Regions from separate parts of the Shewanella sp. SM71 genome, predicted to be linked through region 1. Evidence: riboswitches for the same ligand, from Rfam matches in the RefSeq annotation. Region 1 holds a riboswitch; the other holds the start of a gene.
The links. Region 1 has a riboswitch for thiamine pyrophosphate ahead of L5L97_RS19540 (TonB-dependent receptor). Riboswitches for the same ligand answer to the same signal wherever they lie in the genome.

Region 1 (10,843 bases):
GCCGCAGGAGTTTCTCGTTAAGTTGACCCAAGTCAGCCCTGATGAGATGTGTGAGAAAATCAAAGATAATAATGCCTCCATGGTCGTGATCGATTTAGCGACTGTTGATCTTCAAAAAGCCCATCAATTTCAACGTTTACTTGCCCGTGAGCAACCTAGTGTGCGAGTTGTCTATTTACAGTTCCCTAAACAAGTGGATGCACGTTTCTTAATGCAAGCAGCCACAACTGCAGGGGTATTTTATCTCGATGCAGGTTTAACTGAGATAAGCCTCGGACTCTCGAATATTTTACGAGGTCATAGGGTCATCCCAATTCAGCTCATTAATGGGGTAAATGATGATTTTGGATTGTTCGAAGACACTGAACCGTTAACTATCCGTGAGCGTGAAGTATTACAAGCATTGTTGACGGGAAGTACTAATTTAGATATCGCCAATCAGTTGTTTGTCAGTGAAAGCACGATAAAAACCCATTTGTACCGAGTATTCCGTAAAATTGGAGTGTCTAGCCGTGGTCAAGCGATTGCGTGGGCACAAACCTATTTGCACGATGTGGTGGTTTAAGTCGATATCAGTATTGATATACAAACGGATATACGTTTAAGTTAATTCTTATCTCAGATAAAAGGGGCTAAAGCCCCTTTTATTATTTCTCAAAAGTAGTCTTAAGCCGAAAGCCTATTAACGTCCAAGCCAAGCCGCTATTTTGCTTTTGTCACGAATGGATAGGGCGACAGTATCCTTAGGCGCGGCAGTTATCATCAATTCACCCGTCATCAATTCATCCCGTCTAAACCAATGTAAATTCAACGATTCACCCAGCGGATACTGCTGTAGCTGCGCCTCAAATTGTCCTGTGACTTGTAGGTTATCCGCGGCAATTAACACATCACCTGCACTTAACCCTGCAAGGTGTGCAGGGCTGCCTTGGGTGACAGTCACGATTTTTAATCCTACAGGTGCTGCTTGGGTTTTCGCGCCAAAGGCTATGTCATAGCCTTTTAGTTGCCCGCCGCCCACATCCTGCGCACCTTGACTGGATCGAAGACTCAAGTTGACCCCAAATTCGGCAAGTAAAGCCGCTAACGGAATATCGTCAGTGCTATCTAAGTAGGCAAACAGATCTTGGCAATCACGACCAAGGAGTCGTTCCACGATGGCTTGATGGCAAGTATCTGTGGTGCCTTTATCTTGCTGAGCATATTCCTGCCATAAAATCTGCATAACATGGTCGAGATTGTATTTGCCCTGGGTTTCGCTGCGCAGGGTTAAATCTAAATACAGCGCAAACAGAGCCCCTTTAGTGTAATAACTGATGATGGCATTTTGTGCGTTTTCATCCTGCTTGTAGAACTTAGTCCAAGCATTAAAGCTTGAGTCCTTAACACTTTGTTTAAAGCGCCCCTGGCTGCGATAGACACGGGTGAAGGTCTCACTCAGCATATCTAAATAGCTTTGTTCATCTACCAGACCTGCACGATAGGTAAGAAAGTCATCGTAATAGGAGGTGATGCCTTCATAGGCCCATAATTGTGGCGTATAGGTTTCTGCCTCAAGTTTATAGGGTAAAAAGCATTCAGGCTTAATGCGCTTAACGTTCCAGCTGTGGAAATACTCGTGGCTGCACAGGGATAAATAAGTGCGATAGTCATTATTGATTGGCATATCTAGCGACAGCGGTAAGTCTTTGCGTGAACACATTAATGCAGTAGAAGCTCTGTGCTCTAAACCGCCAAAGCCATTGTCTAATACTGTGGTCATAAACAAATAATGTTTAAACGGTGCAGGCGTATCAAAGAAGTTAATCTGATACTCACAAATGGCCTTTAAATCTTGGCAGAGCCTTGGCATACAAGCACGGTGGCGACCATTGAGTACGATATCATGCCGCACGCCACAGGCATCAAAACTCCCTAAGGTGAATAAGCCCATTTCCACCGGATGATCGATGAGCTCGTCATAGCTTTTAGCTGAAAATTGGCCGAAGGCAAAATCGTCACCACTGGTGCGGGTCATGCTGGTCGCAAGGCGCCAGTCACTTAATGTTGACTCTGTGGGTGGATCTATAGAGACGGTGTGTAAAGTGTCTTCGAAACCATGGGCGGATAAAAATACGCTACTGCCGTTAAAGAAGCCGTGGGTCATGTCCAAATGCGCGGTGCGCACCGACAGATCCCAAGCATACACTTGATAAGTCAGAATAATTTCGCTGCTATTATTATCAACTGACCAAGTTTGCTTATCTAGTTGGGTGAGCTTAAGCGTTTGGCCTTGTGCATCTTGTGCCTTGAGTTCAATGATATTTTTGGCAAAGTCGCGCACCATGTAACTGCCTGGCAGCCAAGCGGGTAGGCTAAAGACCTGCACTGGCTTGGGTTGTGATAATGTCATAGTAACAGCGAATAAATGGGCTTTCGGATCGACGGGGATTATCTGGTAATGGATCATATTTATCCTGCAAAACCTGAGTGTTTTAATGGTGGCCATGCTGCCAAAAATGCCTGCAACTGGCAAATGAAAAACAAAATATCTGCAGACACAAAGTATTGAATTGTTAATATACCCAAGCAACCTGAAGATACGAGTTCAGAGCGCCTAGGGTGCTTCAATTCAAGGCGCATCAATGACAGAATGTCGGCCACCTTTTGAATTGATGCAACACGGGAGTGGAGTACCCTAGACGCTCCGTCCCGGCGGGTTTTAACGCACTTTATGCTGTGTTGGTTATTTTTAACTTAGCCCACTAGGTCCGCAAATAACCGCCTTGCCTAAAGTGCGTTAAACTCCCGCTGAATCATGCATCTTCAAGTTGTTTGGGTATATACTATGCCAACTAACCCAAGGAGGACGCCCCATGGCCGAAGAAACGATTTTCAGCAAAATTATTCGTCGCGAAATTCCCGCGGATATTCTGTATCAAGATGAACTTGTGACTGCCTTTAGAGACATTTCCCCTAAGGCGCCAACCCATATTTTGATTGTGCCGAATCATTTGATCCAAACGGCGAACGACATGAAAGCCTCTGATGAGCCTGTGCTTGGCCGTATGATGACAGTTGCAGCGAAATTGGCGGCTGAAGCGGGTATCGCTAAAGATGGCTACCGACTGATCATGAACTGCAATCAACACGGTGGACAAGAAGTCTATCACATTCATTTCCACCTTGTGGGCGGGAAGCCTCTGGGGCCCATGTTGAGCCAAGGAAAATGAAGGTCAATTCGGATTTTTTCCCGCTGACCCAAATGGCGCAGCGGTTTGTGGATCAACTAGCTCAGTGTCGTCGCCTCGGTTTAACGGTACTGGAGGCGAGTGAGCACCATGTGTTGATTGAGTTGCCCTACAGCACTGAATTAATTGGGTATCCCGATACGGGCGTTATCCATGGTGGAGTGATCACTACCTTAATGGATACTGCCTGTGGCAGTGCAGTCGTGAGCGCTATTTTCCATAAATTCAAATTATTAGAAATATCACCTACGCTCGATTTGCGGGTGGACTACATGAAGCCCGCTCAGCCCCATAAGCCTGTATTTGGATTTGCGGAATGCTATAAGTTGTCTTCTAATATTGCCTTTACCCGTGCAATTGCTTACCAAGACAGTATTGACGATCCCATCGCCCATGCCGTCGGCTCTTTTATGCGGATAAGCCCTGAAATGGTTGGTGATGCCTTTAGGCAAGCGTTAATGGGTGAAGCCGTGCCTGCGATAGGAGAGAGTGATGAGCGCAAATAATTCGATACTAGATGCAGCCAGTACAACTCAAAACGCACAGGTTAAAGCGCCTATTGATGTGCAAGGTATAGTTAAACGCGCCACTGAACTTAATGATTTTGGCCATTTACTTGAACACGTTCCCTATGCCAAATTTATTGGCATGAAGGTGGAGCGTTTTGGTGATGAACTGATTTTTAAATTGCCCGCTAAAGACGACAATATCGGTAATCCTGTGTTGCCCGCTATTCATGGCGGCGTGATTGCGGGCTTTATGGAAATGTCAGCGATAGTGCAGTTAATGGTATTTATGCAAACAGCAAAGGTGCCTAAAGTCGTTGATTTTTCAATCGACTATTTACGTGCAGGTCTGCACAAGGATAGTTTTGCTGAGTGTCGTATTACCCGTCAGGGTCGACGAGTCGCCAACGTGAATATTGATTGTTGGCAAACCAATCGTAAGCAGCTTATTGCTACGGCACGGGCACATTTTTTGATTGATTAATCTGATTAAGTTTAGATTGATGAAGCATGACTGATTCACTATTTTAGATTGAGAATGCTTTATTTAGCCTATGTTATTAAGCATGAGTTCAGCACTGTTCGATTAGTTTGTCGTTTAATGGGAAATGATGCGCTAGCTGCGTATTTTGTGGCGTGACTAGGAGAAATATATGAAACAAGTTTATACAGGGTTATTACTGGCCGCAGCACTTACCTTAGGTGCTTGTGCCTCACATACCGCAGGGATTTCAGTGAGTTCACTGGGTGAAACCCGCGTCGATAATTCCAGCTTTGCTCGAGATATTGCGGTACAGAGTGTGGATGCACGCCGAGTCGGTGATTTAGTGCAGGGCACAGCGTTGATTGTTAGTAAATCCTCGTCCGATATGCGTGTGCAATATAAATTCACTTGGTACGATGCCAGCGGCTTTACTATCGAAGATGAAGCGACCAGCTGGAAATCGGTGAAATTACACGGCAAACAGCAATTGCAAGTCGGCGCCGTAGCACCTAATGCCCAAGTGGTTAAATTTGATGTATACGTGCGTGAAACCTTTTCAAACTAAGCTTGAGTTTGCTTCTGTTTAGTTTATTCCGGGTTTAATTGATTTTTTGATATTAAACCCGTTCTAAAAAGGCTTACTTCTTTTAAGGAGTAAGCCTTTTTTATTCGTTTTACATCAACTTTTAGTGACCTTAAGGTCATTCAAATGTTATTAGCTTTCGTCTTTTTGACATTGAAAGTTGCGATAAATTACCCATTTTTAAGCAAAAAGGTTTACGGCAAGGTGAAATCCGGACTTTAGTCCTAAATACATTTAGTGATTGAGCACTACTATCAGCATATTACCACATGAGGATAGAAAGATGACTGCTCATATTAATGCTCAACCTACTGATTTTACTGAAACTGTTATTATGCCGGGTGATCCACTCCGTGCTAAATATATCGCTGAAACCTATCTCACCGATGCCGTAGAAGTCACGAATGTTCGCAATATGCTTGGTTACACGGGCTTTTACCAAGGACAGCGCATTTCCGTTATGGGTCATGGTATGGGGATTTCATCTATGGTGCTTTATGGCCATGAGCTGATTAATTATTTTGGCGTGAAACGCATTATTCGTATTGGCAGTTTAGGTGCAACACAAAAACATGTACAAATGCGAGATGTCATTTTAGCCCAAGCCGCAGGCACGGATTCACCTACTAACGCTAAGCGTAGTAGCGGCTACCAAATGGCGACTTCTGCGACCTTTTCTTTATTGCATAAAGCCTATACAACAGCGAATGAGAAAGGTATTAGTGTAAAAGTTGGCAATATCTTTAGTGGTGATCTTTATTACGATCCCGATGAAGATATGATCCCCGCACTTGAGCGTTTTGGGGTATTAGGTATTGATATGGAAGTGGCGGGGCTTTATGGATTGTCACACCAACAAGGTATCGAATCATTAGCCATTTTAACGGTATCGGATCATTGTTTAACCGGTGAAGAAACAACGGCAGAAGAACGCCAACTCTCTTTTAATAATATGATTGAGCTCGCGTTAGAAACCGCCCTCAATTAGGTTTAAAGCCATCCTTTGAACCCTTAGCATTTCACTTATGGAATGACATAATGAATAATAAAATTACTTTAACAGCCATCAGTTTTCTCGCCAATTTTATTATGGCGGGCTTTGCGACCCAATTTGGGATGTTGATTGAACCCATAGCTGAGAAATTTGCCGCTAATGTTAACGAAGTTGCATCAATCTTTTCATTGCTCAATGGTGGTGCACTCGCGGGGACGATTGCAGCATTTTTCTTTATTGAAAAAATGGGTATCAAAAGAATGACCTTGATAAGTTACAGTCTGGTTGCTCTTTCTGCTCTGGCTTTACATCTAACCAGTTTCCTACAAGTTGTGATGGTAGCAATGACCTTAATTGGTTTTTGTGGCGGTATCGGTTTATGTATTGCTGGTACGATTGTGGTGTCTGTGTGGCAAGAGAAATTACAAAGCACAATGTTAGTGGTGCAAGATGCGACGTTTAATATTGCAGGCGTTATTTTTCCATTGATAACGACTTATGCATTAACAAGTTCACTATCATGGAGTTATAGCTATTTAGCCGTAGGTTTAGTGGCGTTCGGTACAGTCATTATTACCTTGTTCACTCATTTCTCTATTTGCGAGCAATCTTCTACAACACAAGAGAAACAACAGTCTGAATGGAATCTCGGTATTATTAGTGGAGGTATTGGTTTATTTTTAGGAATGCTGGCTTTATATACTTTTTTAACTTGGGCACCTTTATTTGTAAAACAAAAATTTGATATTCCGTTTGAAGATGCCGGTAATATTATTACCCAGTATTGGTCCGCTGCGCTAATTGGGGCGTTAATTTCGACTGTGATTGTGACTCGTGTAAAAATTCACCATTTCTTAGTCGGTATTATTGCTTTAGCTATGGTGATCACCGCTGCCATTGTCAGTACCAATAATCTTAATTGGATAGCTTATTTAACCTATGGTTATGGTTTTGTGTGTGCTGCTCTTTATAATGCATTTATTGCTTATGGCGTGTCTTTTGTAAAAAAAGCCAGTAGCAAAAATGTGTCATATATACTTATTAGCGGAAGTGCAGGGGCGATGTTTAGCCCAGCCATCAGTTCTTTCTTTGAACGTATTATCGGATTACAAACTGTGATGTATGTGATTCCTTTGCTTTACGCAGCGATATTTATGCTATTGATCGTTTCAAGTCGGATGAAACCGGCTATGGAACAACACTCGCCATCGGTAAGTTAATTTACCTGTGCATCCATCCCACACTCGGTTGTTAAATTATGTCGAGTGTGGGTTATGCTGAAAGCGATTATATGCCTGCTTCAACAAATTTCTTGAGTGCGTTGAGATCACAAATCCGAATGCCATCTTTTCTCCGCTCAATTAAGCCTCGTTCCTCAAGATTTTGTAGCGCCCGACGGTAGACTCGGTCGGTAGTGCCAAATCGTTCAGCCTCTAAATAGCGTTTACTAAAGCCATCTACAGGCAAGTCATTTAAGTATTCATGATAAATATCAAATGCCACGTTATAACTGAGCAGTCGCCGAGTAAAAATATCCACTGTGTCTTGGTAGTCAATCGCAATTGCACTAGCGAAGAATAGCGCGAGTTGAGGATGCTGACCGAGGCAATGTTGTAGTTTTTCAGCGCTAATCAACATGATTTCTAAGGGTTCACTGGCAATAATGTCTAGTTGACAGTGGTACTGGGTGAAGAACTCCATTTCGCCAAACAGTTGTGAATCACAATCAATAGTACCTAATTGAAAACACCGACCATTTCTCGCGGTATGGCCGAGTGATACGCGACCTTGCTTCACCAATACAAGTGATGCCATCGCTTCCCCCTGCGTCATGAGGTGAGCGCCTTTTTTGAGCATTTTTATTTCGCTGATACAGCTAAGTACAACCGCTTCAATAAGTGGATAGTCTTGCTCCCATCGCTGGCTATAACGTCCTTTCGATAAAGGTTTTAGCTGCATCGACTATTGTCCTCTTACTGTGTTCGAAATTGCGACCTTCTATAGCATTATCATGATAGGCGGTCAAATGGACGAAAGGATTTAGGCGGCTACTAAAGATATTTTCATCATACGAACTGAAGGGCAGTGGTTTTCGCGACATTTAATTGAATCGCAGAGATAAGAGTGCCCACTTTTTATTTCCGTCATGTATACTAGGCGCCGCCAAGGGGTGTTTGTTGTGCATTAATGTTACTCTGATTTTAACGTTAACGGCTGCAAACTGAGATGTCATCTGACGAACCCTTAGAACCTGATCCGGCTAATACCGGCGTAGGAATGGGCCAATCAACAGCACACTTCTGAATCGCTTATTCGTTGCCGGATCTCAAACATTATATTTGAGGTCCTATGTCAAACCGTAAAACGTCAAACCATCAATCTCCATTTTCAACCGTATCGCCAAGCTTATTTTTAGCCCGAGCGCCGCTGGCGTTAGCCATCGCCGCAGCGCTGAGCACCCCTGTTTTTGCACAAACCGACGCTATCGATAAACCCGATCCCAGCACTGAGATGGAAGTCATGGTGGTGACGGCGGATTTTCGCAGTTCAAGCTTAGAAAAAATGCCCTCCAGCATTACCGTTATCGACAGTCAAAAAATTCAAGATGAAAGTGCGCAACACTTTGAAGATCTGCTTAATTCTATCGCCAATTTTAACTGGTCAGGTGGAAGCTCGCGGCCGAAATATTTTCAAATTCGCGGTGTAGGAGAGCAGGAACAATACCAAGGCGCACCTAATTCTTCCGTGGGTTACATCATAGATGATATCGATTTATCCGGTATTGGTATGGTGTCGAGCATGTACGATTTACAGCAGGTCGAAGTGCTTCGTGGACCGCAGGGGACGCGTTACGGCGCGAATGCCTTAGCGGGATTGATTTATCTGAAGAGTAACGATCCAACTGATGTGTTTGAGCATGGCGGCGAAGTGTCGTTAGGCGATGATGATTTGCGCACGTTTAGCGGTTTCAGTTCTGGCCCATTAACGGCTTCTGGCAAGCTGCTTTATCGTGTGTCAATGCAGCAGCACCAGCAAAATGGTTACCACGATAACCTGTATTTAGACCGTGATGATACCAATGGCCGCGATGAATTCAGCGGCCGCGCTAAGCTGCGCTGGTATGCGACAGATGATTTGCAGTTTGATTTAACTGTGCTGCATGCCGATTTTGATAATGGCTATGATGTGTGGAGTTTAACCAATTCACCAACCCAGACAACATCGGATCAACCGGGTGTCGATAGCCAACGCACCACAGGCGCGGGTTTTAAAGCGACCTATTCCGGCGCCGAAAACTTCGAATTAACTTCGTTAACCTCTTTTGCGAATACCGATCACCATTACAGTTACGATGGCGATTGGGCTAACTCAGAATATTGGGCCTCTAAGCAATGCAATGATGACAATGGCAATCTGGCGCCGTGTCAATACGATTATTTTTGGGATAAAACGGGTCAGCGTAAAACCGCGTCGCAAGAGTTTCGCCTAAGTTCTACCGAGCAGGGCCGTATTTTTGCAGAGAGTACTGATTGGTTGCTTGGTGTGTATGCCATGAATCTGAAAGAAGATAACCAATTGTATTCTGAATACAATGCTTGGCCGGATGAAGTCTTAGACTCAGAGTATGAGGCGACAAACTATGCACTGTTTGGTCAGCTCGATACGGATTTGGGCTCAAATTATGCTTTATCTGTGGGTCTACGTTTAGAGCGTCGCAACAGCCATTACTCTGATACGAATAACGATAATTTCGACCCGAGCGAAACTATGTGGGGCGGTCATATTGCTGTGAGTAAAGTGCTGAACGACTCACACAATGCTTATGTCCGAGTCGCACGCGGTTACAAGGCGGGCGGTTTCAACATGACTTTGCCAGTCGAATTGAACGATAAAAAAGAGTTTAGTACTGAGACGCTCTATAACTATGAAATCGGCCTTAAATCCCATTGGTTAGCGGGACTTATCGATACTAATTTGGCGCTGTTCTATATGGACAGACAAGATCAACAGGTGGCAGCATCACAGCAAGATCCCGATAAACCACAGCGTTTTATCTTGTTCACTGAAAATGCAGGCAGTTCGAATAACTATGGCGCTGAGTTAGATGCAACCTGGTATGCCACGGATAATCTGCAAGTTTACTCAAGCTTAGGTTGGTTAGAAACGGCCTACGGTGACTATCAGTATCAGGACAAATATGGCACTGAGGTGGATTTAACTGGCCGCGATCTAGCCCATTCTCCACACGTTACCTACAGCCTTGGCGGGACTTATCGTGCTAATTCGGGTTGGTTTGCGAACCTGAATCTTAGCGGTAAGAGTGAATTCTATTATTCAGACAGCAATGAATCCCGCTCTGAACCCTACACTATCGTCAATGCCCGCGTGGGTTATGAGGCGAGCGCCTGGTCGGCATATTTATGGGGACGCAATCTGTTTAATGAAGAATACGGTGTGCGTGGCTTCTATTTTGGCAATGAGCCAGATAACGGTTGGGCGGAAAAGCAATATATTCGTTACGGCGATCCGCGTCAGATTGGCGTAACCTTTAACGTTAAGTTTATGTAATAGCTCATTTTAAAATGAGCATAATCATTTAAGTGTTAACTGAACTGTAGCCCAGTATTTGGGCTACAGCCTTACTTCAGAATATCAAGGAATTAAAATGAAACTGACCGCAGAAATTAGCATGTATCCCTTTAATGAAAATTACCTCGATCCTATCAAGTGGTTTATTGGCCGCGTGGATAGTTATCCCAATATCGAGCGCGTGACTAATGCGATGGCAACTCAAGTGTGCGGCGATTATTTAGATGTGATGACTATGCTAGCGACCGAGATGCAAGCGGCCCATGAGAAATGGGGCAAGGCAGTATTTGTGTGTAAGTTTATCGGTGGTGAGCTGAATTTAGCCCACAGCGAATAATGATTGACCGCCATGTAAGCGACAAATAGGCAATGAGAACAACACTATGACAGATTTATGGTTAACCTTGGTCGAGAGCGTTAATACGGCCTTTGGTGAAGTCCATGTGATGACCGTAT
Region 2 (10,843 bases), on a different contig from region 1:
CGAGTCAGTTTGCCGCCACTTATGCCTGAATCCGCCTTTATATTGCGGCGTAATCAGCAAGAAGGGGGCTTGTGTACCGCAGAATGTATTATTGCGCTTTGGCGCCAGTGTGGCAGAGCAGAACAAGCGACGCTATTAGCGTCGCTGTTTACTGAATTGAATAACCGTACTTGATTGCAGTGTTTGAGAGAGTGTTCGATGAAGTGCATGAATAGATAATTAACGACTGTTAGCTTTGACCCATAGATAAATCACCGTCAGCTGAATCACAGTCATTTAAATCAGAGCCAGTTAAATCACTATCAGTTAAATCATAGTCATTTAAATAACAGTCAGATAAATACACAGAAAGTGACTCATGGCACCGCCGAGCACAAACAAATGCCAAATGGCATGGTTGAATGGAATGCGTTTACCGACGTAGAACACAACTCCTAAGGTGTAAAATAACCCGCCTAAGATTAATAGATTAAAGCCTACCTCTGACATCGCCGCCGTTAAATCACCCATCACAGTGACACATAGCCAGCCCATAGCGAGATACAAGACTAAACTTAACTTTTTGAATTTGTGAATAAACAGTGTCTTAAATAGGATCCCACCAATTGCAAGCGACCAAATGGCCGTTAAAATCACTACCGACTGCGTGCCTTGTAAGCTTATCAGCATCAAAGGTGTGTAAGTCCCTGCAATTAAACAGTAAATAGCGCAGTGATCGGCGATCTTCAGTTTATGTTTCCAGCCTGAATGGCTAACACTGTGATATAACGTCGAGCATAGGAAAAGCACTATGATGCTCGCACCATAAATGGTTACGCCCGTAAGTTGAATTGGCGTTAGGTGATCTTGACCTTTAAGCAGCATGAGTACCAATGCCACAATCCCCGCAATGACACCTAGGCCATGGGATACACTGTTAGCGATCTCTTCTTTGATACTATATGGTCCAGATTTTACCGGGTTTTTAACTGTGTTTGGCTGTTCGGTAACACTTTGACTCGACATGGTAGATACACACTCGTAAACGATAATGACTGAGTCTATCAGTTAGAAAAATAAATCACCATATTTAAGCGTACACTTGTAAGCTTAAATTTATGGTTGGCTTCTATTTTTCATCTTTTAGATTTTTAACGCCGTCTTGCACTCCCATCAGCGCATCGCATTGATGATGCTACTCGCTTCAAGACGTGAGATTTAACATTCAATTTAGCGCGATTATGATCCCAATTCCCAGCCTTATTTGTCTTAACTGGCAAGTGACTTATCAAGCACTGGCGTAAAGTACTGTGCTTGTAGCAGGTTGCATTCGCATTGAACTTTGCTCTGTTTGCCTCCTCTAATCTGCGTTGAGCACTCGTAAGTAAATGCAATCAATAGATAATTCGCTTTCAATATTCACCAACCCGATATTGGATTGATATTGAATTAGAGTGTAATCGTTCCACGTTAAGCATCATTGAAATCAATGGATACTATACAAAACCTAAGGATGGATTTTGCCTTTTCAACATCAACCCAAGGCCGCGCTTTTATTGACAGCATCTCCTACAGCGATAGCGATTGGAGATGATGTCGATAGTGCTTTGCTGATTTCGGTCACATCGCCAGAAGGTGAGACTTTTATCGCCTTTGATCATCAGCTCGGTGAACTGGATGCTGCTCAAACGCCTGTTTTTACAACTAATGCGGAGCCATTAGCTTTCAATAGCGGTGCAGGCTTTTTAGTCACTGAGCATGACACCCAAGCTATAGACCAAGAGCAAGCCCAAGATTTGGTACTGCAAGAAATCCGTGCTGAACATCAAGATCAAGATAAATTGGTTTCTGAATCTGAATCCAAACCTGAACTGTCTAGGACGATACAAACTAGTGCTCAGGGATTGGGGACGGGATCCGTTTTGCGTGCTCGTCAGCCGTATTTCAAGGGATTCAGTTTGTTATTTTTTGTGCTCTTAGTGCATGCGTGTTTATTTTTACTTATCTGCATTTTGTGGCGCCCGCAGTTAAATCCCTTTGGATTGAAGGAAATAGAAAGCCGTGGCCCTAAAGTGACAGCGATCAAGGCTTACTTTATTTATGCTCCCGCGGTAGAGAAAGCCGAAACCTCAGAGTCCGAAACTGAGATCAAGGCCGAGTATAAGACTGAAGCGACAAGTTCTGTTACGCCTACAATTGTTCCCACACCTCAAACTCAAGTGAAGCCTCTGCCAATACTTGAAAAGGTCATGCCTGAAACAATAGCACCCGAAAAGGCCGTCTCTGAAAAAGTAGAGTCGGAAAAAGTGAAGCCGGATACTGTTAAACCGAACATCACTCAATCGAGCCAATCTCAATCAAAGAGAACTCAATCAAGTGCCCAAAGTGAAGTAAAGCCCGCTGAAGTGACTGCAAAAAAACCAACGAATACGCTTGATACCACAGAAATAAAGCCGCAGCTTGGCGCTAAGAGCTCGCCCGCAGCAGAAGGTGAGAACACAATAGCGACAAGCTCAAGCATGAGTTTATTCACTCAGCAATATTTTGAACGTCAGCGCGAGCAAGCGCTTGATGATCTCGTCATTGAACAGGCCGATAAATTCACCCGGAAATCGAATATGAGTGAAATGAGCCCAGAGATGGAAGTATTATTTGTCCCTAACGCCGATGATTTCGGTGGCACAACGAGCCTAGATTTACCCTTAGATCCAAATCGTATTGTGCGTAAAGGTGATACTTGTTATCGCGTGGTACAAGTCGGCACTCAAGTTAATCCATACGCCGAAAATTTAGGCTTCCCATTTGACTGTAGTGGCAAAAAAATCAATCAAGCTATTGATGATGCCATTCAATCTCGATTAAATAAAATGATGCTCAAACCCCATAAATAGTGACTTTCTTTTATGATCTATTTTCACGCCAATTATGACTTTTTTATTTTTATTTAATTTTTTCAATTAAAAACAATAATTTGTGATTCTTTATTTTGGATTGGTGGTTAAGGTTTTTAATTGCTTTTTTCCTTGTTTGTTGCTGCCGCTTCTGTCTATACTGCGCACTCATCTTGTCGGAGTGCCTCTTGGCTGAGACCGTTTATTCGGGATCCGTTGAACCTGATCAGGTTAAAACCTGCGAAGGAAACAAGCGTAATAACATACATTAAATCGCTAAAATAGACGGCTTGAACACCTGTTTACTCAGCAGTGTTTTAAGCCTTAATGTTTAGATTTAATCGTTATTGAGCAGGGTAACTCAATTTTTGAAGCCAGTGTTGGCCACAAAAATTGATTGCCATGTCCAGCTATCAACAACTCAATTCTCCAGACAAGCAACTCCATTTTTTAACGTGAGATTGCTTATGTCCAGTTCAAACCCAAACCCAGCTGTAGCTGCCAATGCGATAGAAATCACAGCGCCAGAATCGACAATCCCTAATAAATCGACTGAGTCTAGTCAATCAACCGTGCCTAAGGCGCCAAGTCGCCGCGAAACTCGCGCGCAGGCTCAAGCCTTTATCGATACGTTAGCGCCGCTGCAACATCCTAATTCACAAAAGATTTATCTTGAAGGTTCCAGTGCCGATATACGCGTTGGTATGCGGCAAATTCTGCAGACTGACACGCTTGTTGGTGGTACTGATGATGCGCCTATCATGGAAAAAAATCCGCCAATCCGCGTGTACGATTGCGCTGGACCTTATTCCGATCCTGAGGCTGACATCAATGTGCGTCTAGGCCTTGGTAAATTAAGACAAAACTGGATTCTAGCCCGCAACGACACAGAGCAATTACACTGCGCGACCTCCGATTTTACCCAACAAAGACTCGCCGATGACGGTTTAGAACATCTGCGTTTTGAGGCGGGTTCGAGTGCAATTGTCCGCCCACGCAGAGCGCTGCAGGGTAAACGAGTCAGTCAATTACACTATGCCCGTCAAGGGATTATCACGCCCGAAATGGAATATGTGGCGATCCGCGAGAACATGGCACTTGCGCAAGTACAGGATGAAATCCTCAATCGTAAAGCCAAGGGCGAAGCTTTTGGTGCCTTAGTCGGCGAACCGATTACCGCCGAATTTGTCCGCGCTGAAGTCGCCCGTGGCCGCGCGATTATTCCGCTGAATATTAACCATCCCGAAGCCGAACCTATGATCATCGGGCGTAACTTTCTGGTGAAAGTGAACGCCAATATCGGTAATTCGGCGGTGACCTCTTCCATCGAGGAAGAAGTGGAAAAGCTCGTCTGGTCTACCCGTTGGGGCGCAGATACGGTAATGGATTTATCCACAGGTCGTTATATCCACGAAACCCGCGAGTGGATCATCCGTAACTCGCCAGTGCCCATTGGCACAGTGCCGATTTATCAAGCGCTGGAGAAAGTGAACGGCGTGGCAGAGGATTTAACCTGGGAAGTGTTCCGCGATACCTTGATTGAACAAGCTGAGCAAGGTGTTGATTACTTTACTATTCATGCTGGTGTGCTGCTTCGTTATGTACCTATGACGGCTAAACGCGTTACTGGGATCGTTTCCCGCGGCGGTTCAATCATGGCTAAATGGTGCCTGAGTCACCACAAGGAAAACTTCCTCTACAGCCATTTTCGTGAGATTTGTGAGCTTTGCGTCGCTTACGATGTATCCCTGTCTTTAGGTGATGGCATGCGTCCCGGATCGATTGCCGACGCTAATGATGCTGCCCAGTTTGCAGAGCTTGAAACCTTAGGTGAGCTAGTCAAAATCGCGTGGGAATACGACGTACAAACCATTATCGAAGGGCCGGGACATATCCCGATGCAGCTTATTAAAGAGAACATGGACAAGCAGTTAGTTCACTGCGACGAAGCGCCGTTTTACACCCTTGGCCCACAAATCACCGATATCGCCCCTGGGTATGATCATTTCACCTCCGGCATAGGCGCGGCCATGATAGCTTGGTACGGCTGCGCCATGTTGTGTTATGTAACACCAAAAGAACACTTAGGATTACCGAATAAACAAGATGTTAAGCAAGGTTTGATTGCTTATAAGATTGCTGCCCACGCCGCCGATGTGGCCAAAGGTCATCCGAGTGCGCAAATTCGTGACAATGCGCTGGCAAAGGCGCGTTTCGAATTCCGCTGGGAAGATCAATATAATTTAGGACTCGATCCTGAAACCGCGCGTGCTTATCACGATGAATCTTTACCGCAGGAATCCGCTAAAGTCGCGCATTTTTGCTCTATGTGCGGCCCTAAATTTTGTTCGATGAAAATCACCCAAGATGTTCGCGCCTATGCCGCTGGCTTAGAGGCGGCACAAGCGAAGGCGGAGCAAGTTGAAGCGGCTGCCCAAGCTATGCAAGTCACAATCAAGACGCCGCAGGAGTTGGAAGCGGCAATGGCGCTAAAATCGGCACAATTTGCTGCCTCGGGCGCCGAGATTTATCACGTTAAAGACAAGCTCGTCGCCGAAGCTGAGGAAGCCTAATTATGCAGGGTATTCATGGGGGGAAATTGCCCATGAATACCGAGCGCCCCGCGATTGTTTGGACTATAGCTGGTTCAGACAGCGGCGGCGGTGCCGGTATTCAGGCGGACTTGGCCACGATTCAAGATTTGGGTTGTCACGGTTGCAGCGTGATCACCACAGTGACGGCGCAAAGCTCAGTGGCGGTCACTTTAGTCGAGCCCGTATCAGCGGCGATGTTAATGGCTCAGTTGACCACTTTACTTTCAGACTTGCCACCCAAAGCAATTAAAATCGGCTTACTGGCAGATCAAACTCAAGTGGCATTGCTGGCAGATTGGATCGCGAGTTTTAAAATCCACTATTCATCTGTGCCTGTCATTGTCGATCCTGTGATGGTCGCCAGTTGTGGCGATGCATTAGCAGTAGATAACTGTCAGGATATAAAAAGTACGGCTAAATCAGCCTTAGATTTTAGGCCTTTCAAAGGTTTAATCGAACTTATCACACCCAATGTGCTTGAACTTGGGCGGTTAACTCACAGTGATGTTTCAACGAAAGCACAATTCGCTGCTGCAGCACAGGCTTTATCCCAGAGTTTAGATTGCAGTGTGCTCGCTAAAGGGGGCGATGTGAGTGGTAGCACTGATATTCTTGATGATACTCATGCTCAAACTCAGGCTAACGTTCATGTTAGCACTCTCGATAGCAACGGCTGGGATTTTGAGCTTGCCGAGGATTATCTGGTTTGCCATCAAGTACGCGCTAGCTCTGAGCTGCATCAAAATGGGCGTTTCTGGTTGGCAAGCCAGCGGGTTAATACTCGTCATAATCATGGTAGCGGCTGCACTCTGTCATCGGCCATTACCGCCGTGTTAGCGCAGGGTTTTGTATTGCAAGATGCGGTGGTCGTTGCGAAAGCCTATGTGAGTCATGGCTTAAGCGCGGCAATTGGCTTAGGGCAAGGTCCAGGGCCGTTGGCCCGTATGGGGTGGCCCAATGACTTGTCCCGCTATGCAAAGATAAGGCTGTGTGATGGCAATTTTATTAGTCATCAACTCAACCAACACCTTGATATTAGAAGTGATTTAGTTGCAACAGTTTTATCTGCAACAGATCAGGCAACCGCTCAGGTAAGAATAGCCTCGACGCTGCCGCAATACATCTCATCCCACGGTTTTAAAATTCTCGATGCCGATCTTGGTGTTTATCCCGTGGTGAGTGATTTAACCATGCTGGAAAGTTTGTTAGTTGCGGGCGTTAAAACCGTGCAGTTACGGATAAAAACAGATATGAGTGAGTTCGGCGAATCAGAGCTAGTTGGCTCGGAATTAGAAGCACAAATTCAAACGGCCATTGCCTTAGGTAAGCATTTTAATGCGCAGCTTTTTATCAATGATCACTGGCAGTTAGCGATAAAATACCATGCCTTTGGGGTACATTTAGGCCAAGAAGATCTCGCCGTTACCGACTTAGCGGCCATTCAGTCGGCAGGGCTCGCATTAGGTATATCCAGCCACAGTTATTTCGAGTTGCTATTGGCGCATCAATATTCGCCATCTTACATCGCCCTTGGGCATATATTCCCAACCACGACGAAGCAAATGCCTTCGGCGCCCCAAGGGCTCGCAAAACTTAAACACTATGTGGCGTTACTCCAAGACCATTATCCCTTGGTCGCCATTGGCGGTATTGATTTAGATAATCTGGCAAAGGTGAAAGCCACAGGGGTGGGCAATATTGCTGTGGTGCGGGCTATAACCGAGGCTCAGGATCCAGTCGCAGCATTTGCAGAGCTGAGCCAAGCTTGGGAGCAATTTAGCTTGTCTGAAGAACTGGCTGTAAAGTATGAGTTGGTTGCTAAGCATGAGTAAAAAAACACCGTTTTCTTACGCAGAGGTTCTTTGCGACGGAACCCAAAGCGCTCATACACTCAGTGATGCTGATTTCATGCGTTATTCTCGGCAAGTCTTATTGCCAGAGGTCGGTGAGGCAGGGCAATTGCAATTGGTCGACGCCAGCGTTGTTATTGTAGGGCTTGGCGGCTTAGGGCAATTGGCGGCGCAGTATCTGGCTTGTGCTGGCATTGGCAACTTGACCTTAATCGACATGGATAAGGTTGAAGTTTCGAATCTACCAAGACAATTGCTATTCACCGATGCCGACATTGGACTCAATAAGGCGCGAGTTGCCAAGCAAAAGCTCAAAGGCTTAGCTCCGCAGTGCACTGTTACTGCCCATGAAACAGCATTTAGTGCTGAGACATCAGCTCATCACTTCGCTGAGGTTTTACAATTAAAACAACAGGGTAAAAGAGTGCTCGTGCTTGACTGCACAGATAACTTTGAGACTCACCAATTCATTAATCGCTGCTGTATCGAAGTTGCTTTACCTTTAGTTAGTGCGTCAATCGCAGCATTTAGCGGCCAATTGTTTGCGGTCGATCAAATGCAGCTCCCCTCTGGTGGTTGCTATCACTGTATTTTCCCCGCACAGACGAGAGTGTCGCAGAGCTGCAGTACCCAAGGCGTACTCGGGCCGAGCGTGGGCGTGATGGCGTCAATGCAATCTTTGGTGGCAATGCAACTCTTGCTGAGTGTGGACAGCGGTTGTGATGAACCGAAAAATGCCTTGTTGGGGCGTTTTTGGCGCTTTGACGCTAAATCACTTGCGTGGACTGCTGCTGTATTAACGCGGGATCCCCACTGTGACGTGTGTGGTCCCAAAGGGGCTTATCTATCATCAAATAAAGATAATCTTGAGGTTTGATATGATTTTAATTCACATAAACAATCTCCCGCAGTCGTTATCTGAACCGACGTCACTCGAGGCTGTGATCCTCGCACAAAATATTGCACTCGATTCGGTTGCTATCGTGTTGAATGCTGAGGTGATTCCGCGTAATCGCTGGCAATCTATTCTCTGCCAACATGAAGATAAATTGGAACTTTTTTCAGCTGTAGCGGGAGGCTAGTATGTTAATGATTGCCGATGTGGAGTTTGAATCACGGTTATTTACCGGAACGGGAAAATTCAGCAATAGCCAAGTGATGCTTGAGGCGATAACGGCTTCAAAATCGCAGTTAGTGACAGTTGCGATGAAAAGAATTGATTTTAAAATGGGGCTTGATGATTTACTCACGCCGTTACGTCAAGCGGGTGTCCGGCTATTGCCTAACACTTCGGGGGCGAGAAACGCCAAGGAAGCGGTGTTTGCGGCTGAGCTTGCCCGTGAAATGCTGGGAACTCATTGGATTAAGCTCGAAATCCACCCGGATCCTAAGTACCTAATGCCCGATGCGATAGAAACCTTAGAGGCGGCTAGAATCCTCTGTGAGAAAGGCTTTATCGTGTTGCCCTACGTGCATGCCGATCCTGTGCTGTGCCGTCGTTTAGAAGAAGTGGGCTGCGCCGCGGTTATGCCACTGGCGAGTCCGATTGGCAGTAATCAAGGTTTAGTCACTGAAAGCTTTTTAAAAATCATCATAGAGCAGGCGCGGGTGCCAGTGGTGATCGATGCCGGCATTGGCGCACCTTCGCAGGCTGCGCGGGCAATGGAGCTGGGCGCCGATGCGGTGCTCGTCAACACCGCCATCGCCAGCAGCGCGTCGCCGATAGTGATGGCCGAGTGTTTTAAGGAGGCGGTGCAATGCGGCAGACGGGCCTTTGAAGCTGGGCTTGGCCGAGTACAAACGGGCGCGGTACATACTAGTCCTCTAACAGGATTTTTAAACCAATGAGTTTTGTCGCGGAATTTACCAACATCCCACGGGATAAACTGTTACTCGATTTGTATTCTTGCACTGCCCAAGATGTTGAGCGGGCGTTAGTGAGTCCAGCAGGAGATTTACGTAGCTTACTGGCCTTGTTATCACCTGCGGCGGAACCTTATATCGAAACCATGGCACAACGTTCAGCGGCGCTTACGCGGCAGCGATTTGGCGCGAATCTGGGCATGTATTTACCGCTATACGTCTCGAATCTGTGCGCTAATGAGTGTGATTACTGTGGCTTTAGCATGAGTAACAAACTCAAACGCAAAACCTTGAATGAGCAAGAGTTGATGGCTGAAATAGCCATTATCAAAGATAGGGGCTTCGATTCTATTTTACTGGTGTCAGGTGAGCATGAAACTAAGGTTGGTATCGATTATTTCAAGCAAATGTTGCCTCTGGTAAAGCAGCAATTTAGCCATTTGGCGATGGAGGTTCAGCCCATGAGTGAGGACCATTATCGCCAGTTAGTCGCGCTAGGTTTAGATGCTGTGATGATTTATCAGGAGACCTATCAGCCCGAGACTTATGCTAGCCATCATTCCCGAGGTAAAAAAATGGATTTTGCCTATCGCTTAGCAACACCGGATAGAGTTGCGGCGGCGGGGGTCGATAAAATTGGTCTTGGGGTATTACTGGGGCTGGATGATTGGCGTTTAGATGCGTTAATGATGGGATATCATCTTGACTATTTAGAGCGTCGCTATTGGCGCACTCGCTTTAGTATTTCGCTGCCAAGGTTAAGGCCTTGTACTGGCGGGATCACCCCAAAAGTTATGCTATCGGATTTAGGTTTAGTGCAAATGATTTGTGCATTTAGACTTTTTAATCATCAGCTTGATATCAGTATGTCGACAAGGGAAAGCCCTGAGCTGAGGGATAATCTTTTGCCACTTGGAATTACTCAAATCAGTGCGGGTAGTTCGACACAACCGGGCGGCTATCAAGCACCCGACAGTCAACTCGATCAATTTGAGATAAGCGATGATCGCAGTGTCGAGCAAGTTATCGAACAGATGCAACGGCAGGGTTTTAATCCCGTATTTAAGGATTGGGAAGCTAATTGGATCACAGGATAAATCTGGCCGTAAATAAATGCTGAGAATGCGGATAAAACCTGTACTTTTGCAGGTGATTGGTCAATAATTGACCCATTAATCACAGCGTGCAGGAATACCGTTATGCAAATCCAATCTGCTTATTCATCCGGTCTGCAAGGCTTGCAAAGTGCTCAATCTGGGCTCACTCAAGCAACAATAGATGTGGCTAAACCTACACCGACTCAAAGTGCGACTCCGGCTGAATCTACAAGAGATGTTGCGCAGCCTGATAAAACCTCGGCATTACTTACCGCTAATGAGTCATTAAGACAAGGGGAAGCGTCAACAGAAGTGATTGAAACTGATTCTGAAACGATAGGTTCGATCATTAATATTAAGGTGTAAATATAATGTCGGTTGTGGCGCTATCACCTAAGGTTGGAGCGCCATCCTCTTCATTTTCGGCACATGATAAGATGCTCAGCTCGAATATAAGCCAGAGTCACGCTAATAGCACTTATCAAGGAGCCAGCGCTCACACTGCAGGCTCCGCAAAAATTGAAGCGAGTGGTGTCCATGAACTGCAGGTTACTGGAACTTCATCTGCT

Region 2: it holds a riboswitch for thiamine pyrophosphate, as region 1 does, so the genes downstream of both, thiC (phosphomethylpyrimidine synthase ThiC) here and L5L97_RS19540 (TonB-dependent receptor) in region 1, are expected to answer to the same signal.

The regions. Positions count from the first base shown of each region.
Region 1 covers NZ_JAKKRW010000024.1:16,764-27,606, reverse strand. Annotated here, with positions in the region: gene L5L97_RS19585 (LuxR C-terminal-related transcriptional regulator) at 1-565, shown strand, start outside; gene L5L97_RS19580 (M61 family metallopeptidase) at 683-2,449, opposite strand; gene hinT (purine nucleoside phosphoramidase) at 2,856-3,212, shown strand; gene L5L97_RS19570 (PaaI family thioesterase) at 3,209-3,736, shown strand; gene L5L97_RS19565 (PaaI family thioesterase) at 3,723-4,220, shown strand; gene L5L97_RS19560 (YcfL family protein) at 4,390-4,785, shown strand; gene deoD (purine-nucleoside phosphorylase) at 5,087-5,791, shown strand; gene tsgA (MFS transporter TsgA) at 5,842-7,017, shown strand; gene L5L97_RS19545 (Crp/Fnr family transcriptional regulator) at 7,085-7,756, opposite strand; TPP riboswitch at 7,954-8,092, shown strand; gene L5L97_RS19540 (TonB-dependent receptor) at 8,147-10,366, shown strand; gene L5L97_RS19535 (hypothetical protein) at 10,464-10,724, shown strand; gene pnuC (nicotinamide riboside transporter PnuC) at 10,771-10,843, shown strand, end outside.
Region 2 covers NZ_JAKKRW010000004.1:82,457-93,299, forward strand. Annotated here, with positions in the region: gene L5L97_RS05315 (tRNA-uridine aminocarboxypropyltransferase) at 1-174, shown strand, start outside; gene L5L97_RS22935 (pentapeptide repeat-containing protein) at 230-346, opposite strand; gene trhA (PAQR family membrane homeostasis protein TrhA) at 322-1,005, opposite strand; gene L5L97_RS05325 (hypothetical protein) at 1,500-2,870, shown strand; TPP riboswitch at 3,038-3,136, shown strand; gene thiC (phosphomethylpyrimidine synthase ThiC) at 3,338-5,443, shown strand; gene thiE (thiamine phosphate synthase) at 5,446-7,296, shown strand; gene L5L97_RS05340 (HesA/MoeB/ThiF family protein) at 7,289-8,191, shown strand; gene thiS (sulfur carrier protein ThiS) at 8,193-8,396, shown strand; gene L5L97_RS05350 (thiazole synthase) at 8,398-9,162, shown strand; gene thiH (2-iminoacetate synthase ThiH) at 9,159-10,274, shown strand; gene L5L97_RS05360 (chemotaxis protein) at 10,377-10,640, shown strand; gene L5L97_RS05365 (putative metalloprotease CJM1_0395 family protein) at 10,646-10,843, shown strand, end outside.